Regions from separate parts of the Rufibacter ruber genome, predicted to be linked through region 2. Evidence: riboswitches for the same ligand, from Rfam matches in the RefSeq annotation. Region 2 holds a riboswitch; the other holds the start of a gene.
What was found. A riboswitch is a leader RNA that binds a small molecule or an ion and turns the genes downstream of it on or off. The one in region 2 is predicted to bind S-adenosylmethionine.
Positions count from the first base shown of each region.

Region 1: linked by a shared signal. The riboswitch ahead of metH (methionine synthase) and the one ahead of FHS90_RS11820 (O-acetylhomoserine aminocarboxypropyltransferase/cysteine synthase family protein) in region 2 are both predicted to bind S-adenosylmethionine.

Region 1 covers NZ_JACJIQ010000011.1:19,635-30,060, forward strand. The annotation lists gene metH (methionine synthase) at 1-2,172, opposite strand, end outside; SAM riboswitch class I at 2,256-2,363, opposite strand; gene FHS90_RS13415 (fatty acid desaturase family protein) at 2,597-3,742, opposite strand; gene FHS90_RS13420 (hypothetical protein) at 4,220-4,729, opposite strand; gene FHS90_RS13425 (SAM-dependent methyltransferase) at 4,873-5,658, opposite strand; gene FHS90_RS13430 (oxidoreductase) at 6,753-7,415, opposite strand; gene FHS90_RS13435 (DUF5916 domain-containing protein) at 7,432-9,975, opposite strand; gene FHS90_RS13440 (CvfB family protein) at 10,007-10,426, opposite strand, start outside.
Region 2 covers NZ_JACJIQ010000009.1:24,279-34,704, forward strand. The annotation lists gene FHS90_RS11805 (ribonuclease Z) at 1-48, opposite strand, end outside; gene FHS90_RS11810 (STAS domain-containing protein) at 72-449, opposite strand; gene FHS90_RS11815 (phosphoribosylaminoimidazolesuccinocarboxamide synthase) at 518-1,453, opposite strand; SAM riboswitch class I at 2,709-2,820, shown strand; gene FHS90_RS11820 (O-acetylhomoserine aminocarboxypropyltransferase/cysteine synthase family protein) at 3,081-4,415, shown strand; gene metX (homoserine O-acetyltransferase MetX) at 4,425-5,480, shown strand; gene FHS90_RS11830 (homoserine dehydrogenase family protein) at 5,459-6,706, shown strand; gene lysA (diaminopimelate decarboxylase) at 8,266-9,411, opposite strand; gene FHS90_RS11840 (aspartate kinase) at 9,404-10,426, opposite strand, start outside.

The sequences.
Region 1 (10,426 bases), on a different contig from region 2:
ATACGCCACCGCTTTTTTCATCACGCGGGCGCTTTTCACCACCTGCGGGAGAAACATTTTGCCTTCGCCGAAGAGGTCGCCTACCACGTTCATGCCGTCCATGAGCGGACCTTCAATCACTTCCAGCGGTTTGCTGTACAGGTGGCGGGCTTCTTCCACGTCCTGGTCAATGTATTCTACCAGTCCTTTCACCAATGCGTGCGTTAAACGCTTTTGCACCGGTTCGTTGCGCCAGGCCTCGTCGCGCACCACTTCTTTGCCTTTGTTTTTCACCGTTTCGGCGAACTCCACGAGGCGCTCGGTGGCGTCTGGGCGGCGGTTCAGCAACACATCTTCCACGCGCTCCAGCAGGTCTTTCGGAATTTCCTCGTAGACTTCCAGCATACCCGCGTTCACGATGCCCATGTCCAGACCGGCTTTGATGGCATGGTACAGGAACACCGAGTGCATGGCTTCGCGCACGGGGTCATTGCCCCGGAACGAGAACGAAATATTACTCACCCCGCCGCTTACTTTGGCACCGGGCAGGTTCTGCTTGATCCAGCGGGTGGCGTTAATGAAGTCGACGGCGTAGTTGTTGTGCTCCTCCATACCGGTGGCCACGGTCAGGATGTTGGGGTCAAAGATGATGTCCTCGGCGGGGAAGCCTACTTCTTTGGTTAAGATGTTGTAAGCACGCTCGCAGATCTGGATGCGGCGCTCGTAGTTGTCGGCCTGGCCTTCTTCGTCAAAGGCCATGACCACCACAGCCGCGCCGTAGCTGCGCACTTTGCGGGCATACTCTTTGAATTTTTCTTCGCCTTCTTTGAGGGAGATAGAGTTCACGATGGCTTTTCCCTGCACGCACTTGAGACCGGCCTCAATCACGCTCCACTTGGAGGAGTCAATCATGATGGGCACGCGGGCGATGTCTGGTTCAGAGGCGATGAGGTTCAGGAACAAGGTCATGGCGGCTTCTGAGTCCAGCATGCCTTCGTCCATGTTCACGTCAATGATCTGGGCCCCGTTCTCCACCTGCTGACGGGCTACGGCCAGGGCTTCTTCGTACTGCTCGTTCAGAATGAGACGGGCGAATTTCTTGGAACCGGTCACGTTGGTACGCTCGCCAATGTTCACAAAGTTAGAGCCTTCGTACACCGTGAGCGGCTCCAGGCCCGAGTAGGTAGGAACGGCCGGTAACTGCGGCAACGGACGCGGCGGGTATTCTTTGGCAATCTCAGCGATGACCTTGATGTGCGGCGGGGTGGTACCGCAGCAGCCCCCCACGATGTTCACGAAGTTGTTCTCCAGGAAATCACGGATGTGCTGGCCCATTTGCTCCGGCGTCTCGTCGTACGCCCCGAAGGCGTTGGGCAGACCGGCATTGGGGTACGCACTGATATGGAATTTTGACGCCTTGCTTAAAGACTGCAAGTGCGGCCGCAGCTGCTTCGCCCCGAGGGCACAGTTAAAGCCCACGCTCAGCAACGGCATGTGTGAAACCGAGTACAAAAACGCCTCCACGGTCTGGCCGGAAAGCGTACGACCGCTGGCATCAGTAATAGTGCCGGACACCATGAGCGGCAAGCGCTTGCCCGTCTGCTGGCTGTATTGGTCAATGGCGAACAGGGCCGCCTTGGCATTGAGGGTATCAAAGATGGTTTCTACCAACAGCAAATCCACGCCGCCGTCTACCAGCCCGCGCACCTGCTCGGTGTAGGCTTCTACCAGCTCATCATACGTGATGGCGCGGTAGCCGGGGTTGTTCACATCCGGCGATAAAGAAGCGGTACGGTTGGTAGGCCCGATGGCGCCGGCTACGAAGCGGGGTTTCTCCGGGGTTTTGGCAGTCCATTCCTGGGCGGCTTCTTTGGCTATTCTGGCAGATTCATAGTTCAGTTCGTACACCAGGTCCTGCATGTCGTAGTCGGCCATGGCAATGGAGGTGCCGCTGAAGGTGTTGGTTTCGGCTATATCGGCGCCCGCCTCAAAGTAGAGGCTGTGGATTTCCTTGATGATGTGGGGTTGGGTGAGGGAAAGCAAATCATTGTTGCCCTTCACGTCCAGGTGGTAGTCTTTGAAACGCTGGCCGCGGTAATCTTCCTCTTGCAGGTTGTACCGCTGGATCATGGTACCCATGGCACCGTCTAAGACTAAAATTCGTTTCTGTACTTCTTCCTCAATGCGGGTCATCTTCTTGTGCAAACCTAAAGGGTTAGTGGCGGCTCAAGAAAGGGTAGGAGGAAAGTGGCGGGCAGGTGTGTAGGAATCTCCGTCACTCATCTCCCCCGGCGCGTAGGTGCAGCGGGTAGGAAGTAGCACCCAACTGAATTGGGTTGCTAAGACATCACAGGGCCTAATCCCTCCGTCTTTCTTGATAAGCATCTGCAAAGGTACAGGCTGGGGTTGGATTCTGCAAATGAAGGTATTGGGGGCTTGATTTTTAAGTACGGGGAGAGGAGAAGGAATTTGAGTAAACCGTTTTCGGCCTGTTTTCCCAAAAACAGGCCGAAAACAGGAATAGGAGAAACTCCTGTCTAAAAGTAACCTGCGTGCTGCGCGGCTGGCATAAGCGTTAGGGCAAGGCACATGCGTTTTCAGCTAGCAGGTCTAGGGCTTAGCTGACAAGAAGGTGCTTATGCTTTGAGCTTTCAGTTGCCAAGGAAAGGGATTGTTCCCGGTACGCCTGCCAGCCCAGCTTCTTGAGCATGCGGTAGTGGGAGCTCAAAGCCTTCAAGAATGTAGGGCTTTCAATGTAGGGCAGCCCGAACTCATGCGCTGTGGCTTTGACAATGGCCGCAATGCCCGGATAATGGATGTGACAAACTTTAGGGAAGAGATGGTGTTCAATCTGCTGGTTCAGGCCGCCCAGCAGGAAGCCAGCCAGCTTGTTCTGCGTGGCGAAGTTGGCGGTAGTACGCATCTGGTGGTCTGCCCAGGCTTCCTCCATGTTGCCGTCTTCATTGGGCGTAGGGAAATCGGCTCCTTCTACCACGTGCGCCAACTGGAAAACCAGCCCCAGAACCAGCCCCTCCACCAGGTGCAGGCTAACAAAGCCAATCAAAAACTGCCACCAGGTAATGTCTAAGAGAACCAGGGGCAGTGCAATGAACATCACGTAATAGATGGTCTTGTAAAAGAAGAGCCTGAAGACCTCTTTTTTAGGGTGGTTGACCGTGGCATGTTCTCCTATCTTTTTCTGGAAGAACTTGAGGTAGTCTTTCCTCAGCACCCAGGAGATGGAAGAAAGGCTATAAAGCCCGAAGGCGTAAATATGCTGGAACCGCTGGTGTTTCAAGACCTTCTCCTCCGGGTTTACCCGTATGAGGCCGGGTGCCACCTCTATGTCCTCATCATGGCCAGGTATGTTGGTGTAGGTATGGTGCACCACGTTGTGGGTCAAATTCCAGACGTAGGGGCTGGCGCCAATGAGGTTAAAGACAAAGCTGTAGCTTTTGTTAACCTTGTTGCTGGCCGAAAGCGACCCGTGAATAGCGTCATGGCACACATTGAAGCCAATCAATGCGCAAAACACCCCCAGCAGCAAGGCCAGCCCAAACATTTGCCACACAGAAAACAAATTGGAGAGAATAAGACCATAAAGGCCAGCCGCCCCCACCAGGTAGAAGGCTATTTTGCGCCACATGGCGGCGTTGGCATGCTTAGAGTTGCCATTTTCTTTCAGGTAAGCCTCTACCCGTAAACGGGTGGTGGCATAGAACGCAGACTTATCTTTATTGATGAATTTTAACTTGGAAGACATGAAGAGGAAGTGAAAAGGCCAGGCAGCGCCGGTAGGGGGTTTTTGTGCCAAGGAGAAGGTTTAAATCAGTGGTCTGTCAGTACAAACAGCTAGAATAAGGTGCTGCCAAAAGAATTCTTCAGCCTTGTGCCAGTGCTGCAAAGGTGAGAGAAGCCAATAGGCAACTCCTGCCAAAACCGCCTGCCGCAAGATAGACCAACTTTACACATGCCCTAAAGATGAAAATAAAAAACCAGACCATCTACTGGGGCTGCTATCTTGTCAACGAGGTTGTTGAGGATAAAGTGCTGGGGAAGGTGTAAATAGTAGGTATTTGTTTCGGCCGGCGGCCGGCTAAAAGAAAAGTGCGTGTGAGAAAAAGTCTGAACCCGGTTTCTGTTTTGGGGCTGTTTTCTGAAAAACAGCCCTAAAACAGAAACCGCAGAAATAGAAAAAGCCTGCACAGGGCAGGCTTTTTCAAGTAGGTCTGGGGAAGCATTAGAATGTGTACCTAACGGTCAGAGCTCCGTCAGGAAACAAGAAAAGACCGTCTTGGTTGACATCCAAAAATGGCTTAAAATCGATGCCCACCGAAACCGGAATTTCCGTAATCTGATATTCCAGACCTACAATTCCGTCTATCCCCACCGTGGCGAGGGTTTTATTTGCTGAATCATAGTAGTGTTTGTAGGTGCGGTCATGGTAATACCGCCCCTTGTAGGAGCCAATGTGCGCCCCCGCGCCGTAAAACCACTGCAGTCCCGGTACCCCCAGGGCACTGGCGTGCAGCTCATACAGCCCGGTGAGATGAAAGCCTTTGCGCCCGAAACTGGTGCCTATGATCGCTTCTATGGCCGCGCTTCCGTTCAGGAAGTACTTGCCGGAGATCCCAGATGAAAGGCCCCCCACCCTGATCCCAACGCCATGCTGCTGGGCACGGGCCTGGGTAACAGAGAAAAGGCAACACCACAGCAGGCTCAGCCCAAAAATAAATCGCAGTTTCTTCATAGTAAAGTTAATTCTTGTTTCTAAGACAGGTGATACTGCCCCAGCCCCTATAAAACTGCAGTTGGGGCAGAATTATTTTACCAGTTTCAAAAACGTACGCAGCCGGTACAGCCTCCCGGTCAGTGGCCGCCGCTGGGGCAAAGTTAACTTTTTTTGTAAGACTGCAGGTAGGCATCTTTGCGGGTTCTCTGCCCAATAAGCCGGAAAAAGCTGATATGGTGGTGGTTGTCTTTTTTGAGCGCCCGGGCAAAAGGGTCATTTTTCTGGCCGTGCTCCTCAAAATCCTTCACGTACTGCTCCCGTATGAGCTCGGCGGCCGGCAGCAGCTCTGCCACCGTGACCTGCACCAGGCCCGTCTTCTCCCAGAGCTTCCGCCACCAGGGCACCGAATGGATGTAGTACCAGTAATCCTGGTAGTCTTCGCGCAGAAACACGGGCACCTGCTCCAGTGTCTCAATCTCTTCTTTGAAGCAGACGTCTACAACGCCAATGTATCCGTCTGGCTTTAGAAAGTGGCAGATGTAGGGCAGGTACTTGTCATCTGTCCCAAAATAGGTGTACGAGTCAATCACCAGCACCACGTCAAAGAACTCCTCCGGGAAGGGGAGCGCGCGGGCGTCTGCCTGCAGCGGGAACACGCGGTTCTCCAGCCCGGCCTCCAGCACACGCGTATAATTGGCCGTGGCCGAAATGGCCTCGTCTACCGCCCACACCTGCACCTTGAATTCCTTCGCCAGAAAAATGGAGCTGGCCGCCTTGCCGCAGCCCAGGTCCAGCACCCGCATACCTTCCCTCAGAGGCAGCAGGGCTGTGATGCTCTCCAGGTTGAAAAGTACGTTTTCGCCCATTGAATGCTCCCGCACCCATTGGGGGTCATAGTGCGCGCTGCGCGGAAAGAAATGCTTGATCTGGTGTTGGGCCGAGGACATAGGCAGTAGTTGTTTGCAGACTGTACGGGGGAGAAGGTCTGGCGGTTGGGGCATACAGCTAGGCGCTTTGCAGCGGGAAGGATTGGTCTGCTGTTCTAAAGGCGATGTGTCGTCTGAGGTTCCCTTGGCAGTGGCTGCCGTAGGTTAGTAACTGCCAGTTGCTGCTGCTGCAATGCGAAGTCTGCTGCTCCCCTGGCTGCGGCAGGTATGCGTAGTATGCTGATCCCTTGGCGGTGGCGCTTGATGCTGTATTTAGTGACAGCCAATTGCTGCTGCAGGAATGCGTAGTCCGCTGTTCCCTTGGCTTTGGTGGTTGACGCGGTGCCTCACTCACTGCATTGTTTCATCTTTTCCGGTAAGCGCTCACGGCCGCGGGGCCCCGTCCTGGCGGTGAGCACTGCTGTTAAAACTAGGCCCTCCGGCCTTGCCGCTGGAGCGGCACCGTATTAACAGAGGCGCTCACCCCCACGACTGGTTTAGGTTCCATTGCTGCTATTGCTTTTCTTGATGTAGATTGTTTGCAGGTTAGTGCTGTAGTTCCGCTAGCCTGAGTCGAGCCCGTGCTGCGCACATCAGCCGGTGGAATGGTTGATTGGCTGTTGATTGCTGATGCGAATGGTTTCCCCTATCATGCGCTGGCGCGAGTCCCCAGACGCGTGCCTACTGATGACGGGCGGTCTCTGGCTGCCTCCGCGGCGCGGCTGCGAGACCAGGCATAGCTGCTTCATTCGTGCTGAAGTACCTGAGATGAAAGAAAGGATTCAGAACTCAAGACTCAGAACTCAAAACTCACTTCGATACTCCCCCTTTGAAGGGGGCGAAGGGGGATGTTTAGATAGGAGGGCACGCGTTGCAGAGAATTCCCCTCCCGGGAGGGGGTGGGTTCCATACGCCTGCCCCCGCTGTGCCGCCTGCTCAAAAGACCTCGTAGCGTCTTTCAGACCTGCGAGCGTCTGTGCCAGTAGCTTCTGCCATAACAACATGAACCGTTTCCCCTCCTCCTGACCTTCTTCCGCAGGGAGAAGCAACAACGCTATGCTGTTTCTGGCCTGTTTTCGCCAAAACAGCCCAAAAACAGAAACAGCAATGAACAATTAATTATACTGCTGCATCTGGACTGACGGGTGCCGCTGCACGCCGCCGCCGTCTTGCTTGGCGGCTTCGAGCATGGCTTTTGCCACGGCTTTGGCGGGTATGGCGCGGTACTTCCTGAGCGGGCCCTTGAAGATAAACCCGAAGAGCTTCATAAACACCTCGGCGGCTTTCTCTCCAAACCGTACCTCCGGCCGGTCGCCCAGCAGCAGCGAAGGCTGGAAGATATGCACGGCCGTAAAGGGCAACGCCTGCACCGCCTGCTCCATTTCGCCTTTCACCCGGTTGTAGAAGAGGCGGGAGCCGGCATCGGCGCCCAGCGCCGACACCACCAGGAACTGGGCGGCAAACGTGTGGGAGGTAACTTTGGCCAGGTTGACCACATAGGTGTAGTCTACCTGCTTAAACTTCTCCTGCGAGCCCGCTTTCTTGATGGTGGTGCCCAGGCAGCAGTACACATCATCAGCGGTGAGGCTGTGGCGGTGCTTCTCCAGGTGGTTAAAGTCTACCACTACCTGCTGCAGCTTGGGGTGCTGTACCGGCAGCTCCCTTCGGCCCACTGAAATCACTTTGCGGTAACGCGGGCTCTGCAGCAGCAACTGCAGGCAATGGCTCCCCACCAGACCGCTGGCACCGGCAATCAACGCTACTTTGGGTGATTCCATAGGCTTGTTGTAAGGGTTAAGATTTGAGGGCACGCTTCATGACCTGGTAATCTAAATAGTACAGAATCTTAACGGAGAAGCTGTTGAGTTGGTTTGCCTGTAACGTGTTGCGCAGGTTCATGAGGTAGTTGTTCTGCTCTGGGAACAACTCCTGAGAAATGGCGTTCTTCCAGACCACGCTGACCTCGCTGCCCGGGGCAAAGCGCCAGCTGTACACCAGGTCAATGTTGAAGGCGTTGAAATTCCGGTCTTTCGCCCACGGCGAAGACGGGGTGTGGTCTACCGGTTCCAGGTCGCCGTTGTCCTGCAACAGGAAGTAGTCATAGAAGTTGGCACTGGACCAGTAGTGGCGCATGTTCAGGTTGAGGGCGGTGCGGGCGTTAAAGATATAGGTGCCCGTAAGCGAGTTGGTAACCGTGTGCACGGTGCGGGACCCAAAGAAAATACTGTCATTCTCGCCGTTCCCGGCGAAACCGTAGTCGCGCAGATCACGGCTTAACTCAGCGCTGTACACCATCTGCAAATGGTCATTGACCCTAACCCTGGGGCTAATGCCCACCCAGGTGTTCAGCTGGTCATACGCTGGGGAGTGGTAAACGCCGCCGTTGAGGTCTAAGGCAAATTTTTTGCGGTAGTCACTGGAGATGTACCCACTCAGCTCTGTGCCGGCGGGGTCTCTGAACTTGCGGTTGGGAATGCCGCCCCGGTCTTTGAAAACCCTGCCTTGGATCACACCTTCATACGAGCGGGAGCGGGGTTCAAAGAAGTCAAAGTTGTTCCTGGGCAGCCAGGCCAGCGTGTACCCAAATGAGATGAAGTTCTTGGAGGTGGCGTTGGTTTCCAGGTAATAGACCAGCCTGCTGAACAAGTTGGGCTTGTACAGCTGGCGGTGCTCCACCCCCACGGCATTGAACAGGCTGTTCAACTTCCAGAAAGGCTTGAAAATATTGTACCTGATGTTGGCTTCGTTCTCAATGATGTTGTTGTTAGACAGGTAGCCCAGATCATTGATAAAATAAGAGTCGCTTTCTGTACTGTGGCGTACCGTGAACTGGAAATTGCCGCTGGTCTTGCCAAAGTCTGCGTAATAGGCGTGCCCCAGCTCCACCTTGTCTGTGCCCTGGGGAACAGACCCTTTGTGGAAGCGCTGGCTCAGGTTGGCGGCCAGGTTGAGGGTGTAGCTGTTCTTCTTGTTCCGGAGCCGGGTCATGAGCCCAGACACATTGGCGTTGTAGAAGCCTTTGCCTCTGGTCACGTTGGTGTTGGTGAACGTAACGTATGAGCTGTTGGGCAGGTTCTGGTCCAGAACCAGTACATTGTAGTTGGTGGCAGGGTCTGTGAGTACTTTGAACTCCTCCTGCGTTTTGTTGCTCCTGAGCGTGGCATAGGTGTTCTGGGTCACGGCGTTGAACACCCCAATCCCCAGCCCCCTGTTGGTGCGCCCTGAGATTTTGGTAGCGTTCAACAGGCTTGTTTTCTCGGGGTTCTCCAGAACCACTACTTCCTCGCTCCTGCCGTATTGGCTGTAGTCATACCGCAGGTCATAGAGGTGCAAGGGTTCGTTCCCTATGCGGCGCGAATAGAACAGACCGGCTTTGTTGAACAGCTCGGTGCCCTCTGTGAAAAACTGGCGGTTCTCATTGAAGCGCACCTCAAAAGGCGACAGGTTCAACACCTGCGCGTCTGACTGCGTCTGCCCAAAATCTGGCACCAGGGTCATGTCAAGGGTAAAGGCGTCATTGATCCCGTATTTGATGTCCATGCCGCCGTTGAGGGTGGTCTTCAGGTCTTTCTTCCCCTCCTGCTCCGTGGGGAAGTGGTCGGCGTAGCCGGAAAGGTAGGGCATGAGCGAAAGCCGCAGCGGTGCCTCCAGCCCCTGCACCCCCTGCAGCACGCCAAACTGGTTGACCCAGCCCTGCATAGACCGGTCTACAAAATTCCAGAAGGCGCTTTCGCGGTAGCGGCGGGTGGAACGCCAGAAGTTCACTCCCCATTCCTGCACATTTTTCTTAGGGAACCGGATGGCGGAGTAAGGGATTCTGAACTCAACTGACCAGCCTTGGTCATGGCGGGCCACAGCACTTTCCCAGACCGCGTTCCAGGCCATGTCATCTCCGTTGCTGGTAGACCTGAAATCTGTCTGCACCCCGGCCGTGGAGACCTCAAACCCGAAGGCATTCTGCCGGTCCAGATAAGTGTCAAAGTACACCCCAAACATGTCTGCGTTCACCTGCCCGCCATCACGCTGGCTGAGCTGGGTGAGCACTGAGTCTGGGGCGGTGTCATAGAGCATGGCACCCACGTAAATAGCCTCGTCATCATAGAGAATGCGCACCTGGGTGCGCTGCCGGGAAGGGGCGCCGTTCACCGGTTCATTCTGGGTAAAGCCGGTGGCGGGTGCTGCCTGTTGCCAGACTTCCTCGGTGGGGAGCCCGTCAATTTTTGGGGGAGTGGCAGTGCGTACCGCCTGCAGGTGTTTTGTTTCTTTGGGCGCCTGTGCCTGGGCAGCTGCCTGTAGAAAGCAGCTGAGGAGGAACAGGAGAAGACAGACGTATCTCATAAAGGGTGTAGGCGGAACGCAGACGGCGGGTTTAGGGGTTGGTTAAAAGACTGACCCCGTCTGGCTGAAGTTGCACCTCGCCGCGTTTGTACAAGGCGCCAATGGCTTTCTTGAAGGTTTTCTTGCTCATGCCCAAGGTCTGGTAGATGAGTTCAGGGGCGGTTTTATCAGTGAGGGGTAGCCAACCGTTTTCTTTTTTGAGGCGCTCCAGAATGAGTTCAGCAGCGTGCTCCACCTCATTGTAGCCTTGTTTCTGCAGGCTCACATCCAGTTTGTCGTCTTCCCTTATCTTTTTGACATAGCCTTGGGTGTACTCGTTCGGCTCCAGTTTGCGGAAGACCTCATTGCGGTATAACATGCCCAGGTAGCTGTTGTTCACCATCACCTGATACCCCAGCGCCTTCTCCGGGCCAATCAGCAGACTGACTTCATCGCCTTCCTCCAGTGTGAT
Region 2 (10,426 bases):
AGAGGGTAGGGCCGAAGCGGAACCAAGAATTTTCAGTTCAAAATCCAAGCTGTCTCCCCCTTAAACCTGAACTATTCTTCCTTGTTGGTAAGATCACTCTCAATCTCGTGCAGGAACACGCGGTCAATGCCTTCTTCAACGGTAGGCAGAATGTTCAACACAGACTCCAGCTTAGAGATGGTGATCAGCTTGGTCACGTGCTCCTGCAGGCCGGTCAGGATCAGAACCCCGCCAGAAGAGTTGCAAAGACGGTTGGCAATCAGGATTGAAGAAAGCCCTGATGAATCTGTATATTTTACGTTGGTAAGATCTAAGATCAAGTTAGTGATACCTTCTGCATTCAACTTCACAAATTCAGACTTCAAATCAGGGGCGATTGTGGTGTCGAGTTTCTTTTCATCTATGGTGATGATAGTGTAATTCTCTTTTTTATCAATTGTGTACTTCATAAGTAACAGCAAAAAGGTTTAGAATGCGAATTTACCAAAAATTGGTGGAATATCTCTAACAAAGTATGTTAAAAAATGTTTACGGCAATGCTCTGCTGCAGCGTATCTGGCTGGCTGGCATAATCTTGGGGAATGAACTTCTCCCCCAGCACCTGCTCGTACAATTCAATGTAACGCTGCGAGATCTCCGTTATTTTGTCATCAGTCATTTCAGGGACCTGCTGCCCCTCTTTTCCCTGAAAACCATTTTCAATCAACCATTGACGTACAAACTCCTTTGAAAGTTGCCGTTGCGGCTGCCCTGCATTTTGCCGGTCTTCATAACCTTCTGAATAAAAGAACCTTGAGGAGTCTGGGGTATGAATTTCATCAATCACCATAATCGTGCCATCGGCTTTGCCGAATTCATATTTGGTGTCCACCAGAATGAGCCCGCGCTCTGCGGCCAACTCAGAACCCCGCTTGAAGAGTGCCCGGGTGTAGGCTTCTAGCTGCAGGTAGTCTTCTTCTGACACAATACCCTGTCTCAGGATTTCCTCCCGGGAGATGTCTTCATCATGGCCTTCGGCAGCCTTGGTGGTGGGGGTGATGATGGGCTCCGGGAACGGATCGTTTTCGCGCAGGCCGTCTGGCATGGCCACCCCGCAGAGCAAGCGTTTCCCCGCGCTGTACTCCCGCCACGCATGGCCGGCTAAATAGCCCCTGATCACCATCTCTACTTTAAAGGTTTCGCACTGGCGGCCAATGGTTACGTTGGGCGCCGGCTGGCTTATGACCCAGTTGGGGACCACATTGGCGGTTGCCGCCAAGAACTTGGCCGCTATCTGGTTGAGCACCTGTCCTTTGTAGGGGATGGCCCGCGGCAATACCACATCAAACGCTGAGATGCGGTCTGTGGCCACCATGGCTAACTTGTCTTTGAAGTAATAAACATCCCGTACCTTGCCTCTGTAAAAGCCGGTCTGCTCAGGAAAGTGGAAGTTGGTTTCTTTTAACGCTTGCATACAAATGGGCTAACCCCGGCAAAGTTAGGAAAGGAACGGCACGGGGCAAGTGCCCTCCCGTCCTGTTTTCAGCGGCTGGGTGCATCTTCTATTTTCCGTTTTAGAGCTGTTTTTGAGAAAACAGGTCTAAAACGGAAGTTGTCGCAAACACCCGCGGTTCCTCCGGAGGCTACGGCGCCTGGTGGTAGTTCTGAGTCAAGTATGTGATTTTAGTTTATTATGGGAAAGCAACTTAATCATCATGAGAATCCACCCCAACAGGAGTATTAGGCATGGGTAGGGAAAGAGACGGGTGACCGAATCTCTGCAATGCGTGCGCTCCTGTGTCAACATCCCCCTTCGCCCCCTTCCAAGGGGGAGTGTCAAAGTGAGTTCTGAGTCTTGAGTTCTGAGTCCTTTCATTTTTTCCTTACGCAAATCAGTACGAATGAAGCAGCAATGCCTGGTTTCGCTGCCGCGCCGCGGGGGCAGCCGGAGACCGCCCGTCATCAGTAGGCACGCGTCTGGGGACTCGCGCCAGCGCGGGAGTATCTGCTGGCGTTAGAAGGCACGGAAGGAACTTCCGCGCCATATGGAGCTATAGAGGGCAGAGGTAATGTGAGGCGGCCGCCTCATGGAAGCTGAAAGCTTCCGCCATTATAGGTCCAAGTTGAAAACTTGAACCAGAGAAAGCAACAATGAACAACAACACTTCTGCCTCTGGCTGATGTGCGCAGCACGGGCTCGTCTCAGGCTAGCGGGGCAGCAGCAGCTACCTGCAGAGGCAGACATAACAGCACAAGCAGTTACAGGAGAGGAACAGCAACCAGTCGTGGGGGTGAGCGCCTCTGTTAATACGGTGCCGCTTCAGCGGCAAGGCCGGAGGGCCTAGTTTTAACAGCAGTGCTCACCGCCAGGACGGGGCCCCGCGGCCGTGAGCGCTTACCGGAAAAGATGAAACAATGCAGTGAGTGAGGCACCGGAGCAAACGCCACCGCCAAGGGGACAACTAACTTCGCATTTTAGCAGCAATGAAAGGAAACAACAGTACCAGCACCAGCTTTGGAACAGACAAAACGCTATCCCGTTCCCTCCCCTAAGATCAAAACAAATAACAACATGCTAATGAATGTTAGTTTCTGCTGTCAATATTGCAACCTTAACAACCCTTGGTTAAAGCCTTCGTAAAATTAATTTGTAAAATTTTTTATAAATTGTTTGCAGATGAACTTTCGGGCTTTACATTTGCAGTATCAAGTCAATTATTCCGGTAGTTGATTTATAAAGAAGAGCGGAGAGACAGGCTCAATGAAGCTCTAGCAACCTACTAAGAGGTAAGGTGCTAATTCCTGATCCCAGCGGACATATTGCCCTGGGGAATATAAATTGATACGAAGATGGAAATTACTATCCAACCCACTTCTAGCAATGCTTTGGCGCGCCAAACGGTGACGCTATTTGGTTACACCCCTTCTTTCTGCCCAACAGAAATGCGAATGTCCATTCAGGACTGTTGTTGCTGTTGTCGCTAATCTGAACCTTCTGGTTTTCTAGGGCTTACCGCGCTGCCGCGGGGAGACGCGCCTACGCGTAAGTTTTCCTAGTATCCTGTTTTTGTTCAATTTTTCAAGTGTAACCTAGAAGTACTATGTCTAATTCATATCGTTTTGAAACCCTTCAACTGCATGCCGGCCAGGAAATAGACCCTACCACCCGTTCCCGCGCCGTTCCTATCTACCAAACCACCTCGTATGTGTTTGAGAACGCAGAGCATGGCGCCAACCTGTTTGCCCTGAAGCAGTTCGGGAACATCTACACCCGCATCATGAACCCCACCACCGATGTGTTTGAGAAACGCATTGCGGCTTTAGAAGGCGGAGTGGCGGCCCTGGCCGTGGGCTCTGGGCAGGCGGCACAGTTCATTGCCCTGAACAATATTCTGCAGGCGGGTGACAATTTTGTGACCACCAGCAACCTGTACGGCGGTTCTTACAACCAATTTAAAGTAGCGTTCAAACGCCTTGGAATAGAGGTCAGATTCACCAAAGATGATGAGCCAGATACGTTTCAGGCGCTGATAGATGAAAATACCAAGGCTTTTTACCTGGAGACCATTGGTAACCCCCGCTTCAATATTCCTGACTTTGAGGCCATTGCCCAGGTAGCCAAGAAAAATGATATTCCGCTGATAGTAGACAATACCTTTGGCGCGGGCGGTTACCTGTTCCGGCCGCTGGAGCACGGTGCCAACGTGGTGACGGCGTCTGCCACCAAATGGATTGGCGGCCACGGTACCAGCGTGGGCGGCGTGATTGTAGACGGCGGTAACTTCAACTGGGGCAATGGCAAGTTTCCGCAGTTCAGTGAGCCGTCTGAAGGTTACCACGGACTGGTGTTCTGGGATGTTTTCGGCTCTGAAGGTCCTTTTGGGAACATTGCCTTCGCCATTAGGGCAAGGGTGGAGGGACTGCGGGATTTTGGCCCCGCCCTGAGCCCGTTCAACTCTTTTCAACTGATTCAAGGGCTGGAGACGCTTTCCTTGCGCGTTGACCGTACGGTGCAGAATGCCCAAGCCATAGCCGAATGGCTGGAACAGCACCCGCTGGTAGAAAGTGTGAATTATCCGGGATTGCCTTCTAACAAATACCATGCGCTGGCGAAAAAATACCTCAAGCGTGGGTTTGGCGGTGTATTAAGTTTTAACCTGAAAGGTGGAAAGGACGAGGCAGAAGTATTTGTCAACAGCCTGGAACTGGTGAGCCATCTGGCCAACGTGGGCGATGCCAAGACCCTGATCATTCACCCCGCCTCTACCACGCACCAGCAGTTGAATGAAGAGGAGCAGCGCGCGGCTGGGGTAGACCCTACCTTGCTTCGGGTTTCGCTGGGAATTGAGCACCTGGAGGATATCAAAGCAGATTTTGAGCAAGCCTTTGCCAAAGTGAAAGTTCGTGAACCGAAGCTGGAGGCTTCCCTAAACTAGTAGCTTGCCATGCTGAAAGGACGCGTCTTTACCTTTTATGATGAATTCCAACTGGAGTCTGGGCAATCTTTGCCCGGCTTCCAGCTTTTTTACACCACTTGGGGCACCCTGAATGCTGATAAAAGCAATGTAGTTTGGGTATGCCATGCTTTAACTGCCAATGCCTTTGTCAATGACTGGTGGGGCGGCCTGTTTGGGGAGGGCAAGGTGTTTGACCCGGCCAGGCACTTTATTGTCTGCGCCAACACCCTGGGCAGTTGCTATGGTTCTACCGGTCCGCTCTCCCTGAACCCAGATACAGGGAGGCCATATTACCACACTTTCCCCACCTTGACCAACCGTGATGTGGTGCGGGCCTTCAACTACCTGCGGGAGCACCTGGAGATTGAAGAGATAGAAGTGCTGGTGGGTGGCTCGGTGGGGGGGCAGCAGGCGCTGGAGTGGGCAGTGAGTAACCCAGAACTGGTAAACAAGCTGGTGCACGTGGCTTCTAACGCCCGCCAGACCCCATGGGGGGTGGCGTTTAACGAGAGCCAGCGTATGGCCATTGAGCAGGATGTGACCTGGCAGTTGAACACAGATGATGCCGGTTTGAACGGAATGAAAACTGCCCGGGCGGTTGCCCTGCTCTCTTACCGCAATTACCAGGCATACAACCGGTCTCAGCGGGAGACCAACATGAATAAGATAGATAATTTCAGGGCGGCTTCTTATCAGCAGTACCAGGGCGAGAAACTGGCCAGACGCTTCAATGCTTTCTCGTATTGGCACCTTACCAAAATGATGGATTCCCACAACGTGGGCAGGGAAAGAGGGTCAGTTGAAGAAGCGCTGGCGCAGGTGCAGGCAGAGACATTGGTCATTGGCGTAGATTCAGATGTGCTGTTCCCGCTCACTGAGCAGCGGCTAGTGGCCCGGCACATCCCAAACTCTACCTTTGAGGTGGTGCGCTCAGAATACGGACATGATGGATTCTTGCTGGAGTTTGCCCAGCTACAGGAAATATTAGAGACATTTTTACAGAAAAAACCAAAGAGAAAGACATGGATTCCAACCGTATTCTAAAGATAGGCTTGTTTGGGTTTGGGTGCGTAGGGCAGGGGCTGTATGATATTCTGGCGCGGGAGAAGAACTTGCCGTTTCAGATTGAGAAGATCTGCGTGAAAGATCCCGCTAAAGTCCGTCCGTTACCGGCAGAAGAGTTCTCTTTCAATCCGGAGGAAGTGTTGGCAGATGATCAGCTTGACCTGTTGGTGGAGGCCATTAGTGATGCCACAGAAGCCTACGGCATAGTGACCGCCGCCTTGCGTAAGGGCAGGCGGGTGGTGACCGCAAACAAAAAACTAGTAGCCTACCATCTGCCTGAATTGCTGGAACTGCAGGAGCAGTTTGGAGGTGTCTTGCTGTATGAAGCGGCTGTGGCCGGCGGTATCCCCATCATAAGAACCGTTGAGGAATATTTTTCAAATGAACCGCTGGAGCGCGTGCATGGCATTCTCAACGGCTCCTCAAATTATATATTAAGCCAGATTTTCCAGAAACAGAAGCCGTACGCAGATGCCCTCAAAGAGGCGCAGGACAAAGGCTTTGCCGAACTGGACCCCTGGTTAGACGTGGCTGGGGCTGACTCCCGCCACAAGCTGTGCATTCTCACTGCGCACGCTTTTGGCAGAACTTTGGCACCGCAGGAGGTGGCTTTCTTCGGGATTGACTCTCTAGGCAACCGGGATCTGGAGTTTGCCCGGCAGAATGGCAGTACCATCAAGTTAGTGGCATCTGTGCACCTAACACCAGAAGGGGAGATTGTGCCCCTGGTCTTGCCAAGCTTAGTAGGGGACGCTGACGACCTGAAAATGGTGGAACAGGAGTTTAATGGGGTGGTGGTGCAGGGTGGCTACTCCGGCCCGCAGCTTTTCAAAGGCAAAGGCGCGGGAGGGCACCCTACCGGGGCGGCTGTGCTGTCTGATGTTATCTCCATCAGCAACGGGTACCGCTACGGCTATAAGAAATTGCAGCAGCGTCAGGCAGAGCCTGCTTTGGCGCTTGATTTTCAGATTGAGGTGTACCTGCGTACCTCTGACCCCAACTTACTGGAGTCGCTGGACTTCTACCGCCAGCGCATTATTGAAAGCGCCGCCGACTCTGACTCTGTGGTAGGCATGGTCACCTTAGAGAGCCTGCTGCGCAACCAGGATAAAATAAGAGAGGCGGGTGCCTTCATCTTAGCTTTGTCTTCTGACTTTGCCTCGCCTAAGAATGTAAAAAAGTATGAGGCCGTGGAGCTTTCCTAGCTGAGAGGCGGCCAATTCTAAAGATAGTAGCTTGTTTAAATTAGTTTGTTTTAATCGCGCAAGACGCCTGGCTTTTAAAGCCGGGCGTTTTCGTTTTTGGGCTACTTTTTGAAAAACAGGCCGAAAACAGGAGTGGGGCTCATTGGTTAATGAAGGGGGCAGTTTTAGAGATTGACTAGAACGGGATAGCTTTTTGACGGCGGCTCCGGGTGGCTGGAGTACTCAGCTGTACCCTGCTATCTGCTGCTGGATTGCACGGTTCGCTGTTTCTTTTGACAATGGATAGTTTGCTGCTGCTGATCAGGTTTTCTTTGTCTGCAGTTCCCTTGGTTGGGTGAAGGTTGCTGTTTCCCTTGGCGGTGTTGCTGCAGTGGGAATGCGCGGTCTGCTGCTCCCGTGGCTGTGGCAGGAAGGTGTAATCTACTGTTTCCCATGGCTTTGGCGTTTGCTCCTGTGCGAAATCCCGTTGCTGTTGCATTGCCTCCGGTAAGCGCTCACGGCCGCGGGGCCCCGTCCTGGCGGCTCGCACTGCTGTTAAAACTAGGCCCTCCGGCCTTGCCGCTGAAGCGGCACCGTATTAACAGAGGCGCTCACCGCCAGGACTGGTTTGGGTTCCTCTCCTGCTACTTCCTTACTTGCTCTGTCTGTTTCTGCAGGTAACTGTTGCTTATCCGCTAGCCTGAGTCGAGCCCGTGCTGCGCACATCAGCCAGAGCAGAAGTGTTAAAAGAGGAGTAGCAATGGCAGAAGTGAGTACTGGGAGCAGAAGTGCCGGCATCTGAAGCAAATAGGAGCAATCTCGTAAGTAGAAGGATTGAAACAGTCGAAGGATTGAAACAGTCATTGTGTTTCTGGCCTGTTTTCAGGAAAACAGGTCAGAAACACAATGGCGTTTTCTCCCCCTATGGCGCGGAAGTTACTTCCGTGCCTTCTAACGCTACCTGATACTCCCTGCGCTGGCGCGAGTCTCCAGACTCGTGCCTACTGATGACGGGCGGTCTCTGGCTGCCCTCGCGGCGCGGCTGCGAGACCAGGCATTGCTGCTTCGTGCGTATTGAAGTGCCTAAAGAAAAAGGAAGGACTCAAGACTCAGGACTCAGAACTCACTCCGATACTCCCCCCTTGGTAGGGGGCGAAGGGGGATATTGACACTGGAGGGCACGCATGCCAGAACATGCTGAATTTTTAGGAGAAGGTTAGGGTAACAAAAATTCCCCTAGAAACTGACGTGGACACTCTTTTCCAATTCATTTCAACACCATTGATCTGGAATAAAGATTAGGAACCATTATCACTCATGGGAGAGATGAATGTGCAATTGGAGGGAGCTGCTAGCGCAATAAGACCTGTGAATTAGATTTTTACGCTTCAATGGCCATTAGAAGAACCTTGCTCACACTTTTCCCGCCCCGTAGCGCAGCTTCGCTATTCAAGAATTGCTTCTGAAGCCTTTCTCTGGTATTTCCGCCAGGGAATTCAAAATGTAAAAATGTTTTTCCCTGTTTTGGAGCTGTTTTTTGAAAAACAGCTCCAAAACAGGGAAAAGAAATAAAATAAGTACTAACTCAGGTAGAAGGACTGAACGGTGTCTCTGAGGTTGTAGTGGTTGGCCATGACTTCGCCGTAGGCACCTGCTGTTCTAATGGCCATGATGTCACCGCGTTTGGTCTCTGGGAGTGTCACTTCTTTAGAGAAACAATCTGTAGACTCGCAGATGGGACCTACCACATCATAAGTTTTCTCCGGAAGGGAACTGGTCAGGTTCTCAATTTTGTGGTACGCCTGGTATAGCGCGGGGCGCATCAGTTCGGTCATGCCGGCATCCAGAATGGCAAAGTTGGTTTTCTGCCCGTTCTTGATGTAGAGGACTTTGGTGATCAGGGTTCCCGCCTGGGCTACCAGCGCCCTGCCCAGTTCAAAATGCACCTGCTGCCCTTCCCGCTTGTCTAGCAGGCGGTTGAAAATCCCGAAGTACTCTTTGAAGTCGGGAATGGGCTGTTCTTCTGGCTGCTGGTAGTTCACCCCCAGGCCGCCCCCCACATTTAAGTGGGGAAATAGAATGCCTTGCTCCTCAAACCACTGCTGAATCTCATTTACCCTCACGCAGAGGTTCTCATACGCACGCAGATCAGTGATTTGGGAACCAATGTGAAAGTGCAGCCCTATCAGTTGCAGGTTGGGCCACTGCGCAAACTTAGGCAGCAGGCTTTCCAGCTCCCATAGGTTGATCCCGAACTTGTTTTCCTCCAGGCCGGTGGTGATGTGCTTGTGGGTGTAGGCATCTACGTTGGGGTTGATGCGCAATGCCACCTGGGCTACCTTCCCCTGGGCCGCCGCCAGCTCCTGAATTACCTCCAGCTCCTGGGTTGACTCGCAGTTAAAGCAGAAAATATTCGCCTGTAGGGCAAAGTTGATTTCGGCATCTGATTTGCCTACCCCGGCAAACACCACCTGGTCAGGGGTAAAACCAGCCTCCAGCGCCCGCTTTACCTCATTCCCGCTCACGCAGTCGGCCCCAAACCCTTGCTGCAGGATCTCTGCCAGAATAGGGGCGTTGGCATTGGCTTTCAAGGCGTAGTGCACGTGATAGCCGTATTGCTCGGCTTCCGCCCGGGCGGAAGAAAGTGTTTTTTTCAGCAGCTCCAGGTCATACAGGTAGAAGGGGGTTGGGTGGTGGGCAAACGCCGGCAGTTGCTCCTTAAGCATTGCTCGCCTCCTTCTTCTCCTGAAACACCCCCTCATTGATGGCGATGAGCGCCTCTTCTTTCTGCGCCGTATTCACCAAAAGGCTGATGTTGTTCTTGCTTCCGCCGTATGAGATCATCCGGAGCGGGATGTTGCGCAGCGACTGTACCACTTTGAGGGCGGCCCCCGGGCGGTCTTCCATAAAGTCACCCACCACGCAAATGATGGTCAGGTCAGAGTCAATCTCTACCGTGCCAAAACGCTGCAGCACCTCGGTAATTTCTGGCAGGAAAGCAGGGTTGTCAATGGTCAGGGACACGGCCACCTCAGAGGTGGTGATCATATCAATAGGCGTTTTAAAACGCTCAAAGACTTCAAACACGCTGCGCAGGAAACCATAGGCCAGCAACATGCGGCTAGATTTGATCTTGATGGCGGTGATGCCGTCTTTGGCCGCCACCGCTTTGATCTGGTTGCCGCTTCGCTTGGAGGAGATGATGGTACCGGCGGCCTCTGGCTGCATGGTATTCAATAACCTTACCGGAATATTCTGCTGCTGGGCAGGCAGAATGCTGGAGGGGTGCAGAATCTTTGCGCCAAAGTACGCCAGCTCGGCTGCCTCGTCAAACGAAAGCTCTGCAATGGGGTACGTATTCTTTACCACCCTGGGGTCATTGTTGTGCATGCCGTCAATGTCTGTCCAGATCTGGATCTCAGAGGCTTTCACGGCTGCCCCAATGAGGGAGGCGGAGTAGTCGCTGCCGCCCCGTTTCAGGTTGTCAATCTCATTCTTGGCGTTCCGGCAGATATAGCCCTGGGTAATGAACAGGTGGGTGTCTGGGTACTGGGCGAGTTGTTTCTGAATGTTTTCCCTGATGAAGGCCATGTCTGGTTCTTCATCCTGGGTGATTTTCATGAACTCCAGCGCCGGAAGCAGGACAGAGGCAATGCCCTGCTCTTCCTGAAAGATATGGAAGAGTTGGGTAGAAAGCAGTTCGCCCTGGGCCAGAATGATTTTTTCTATGGCGGGGGAAAA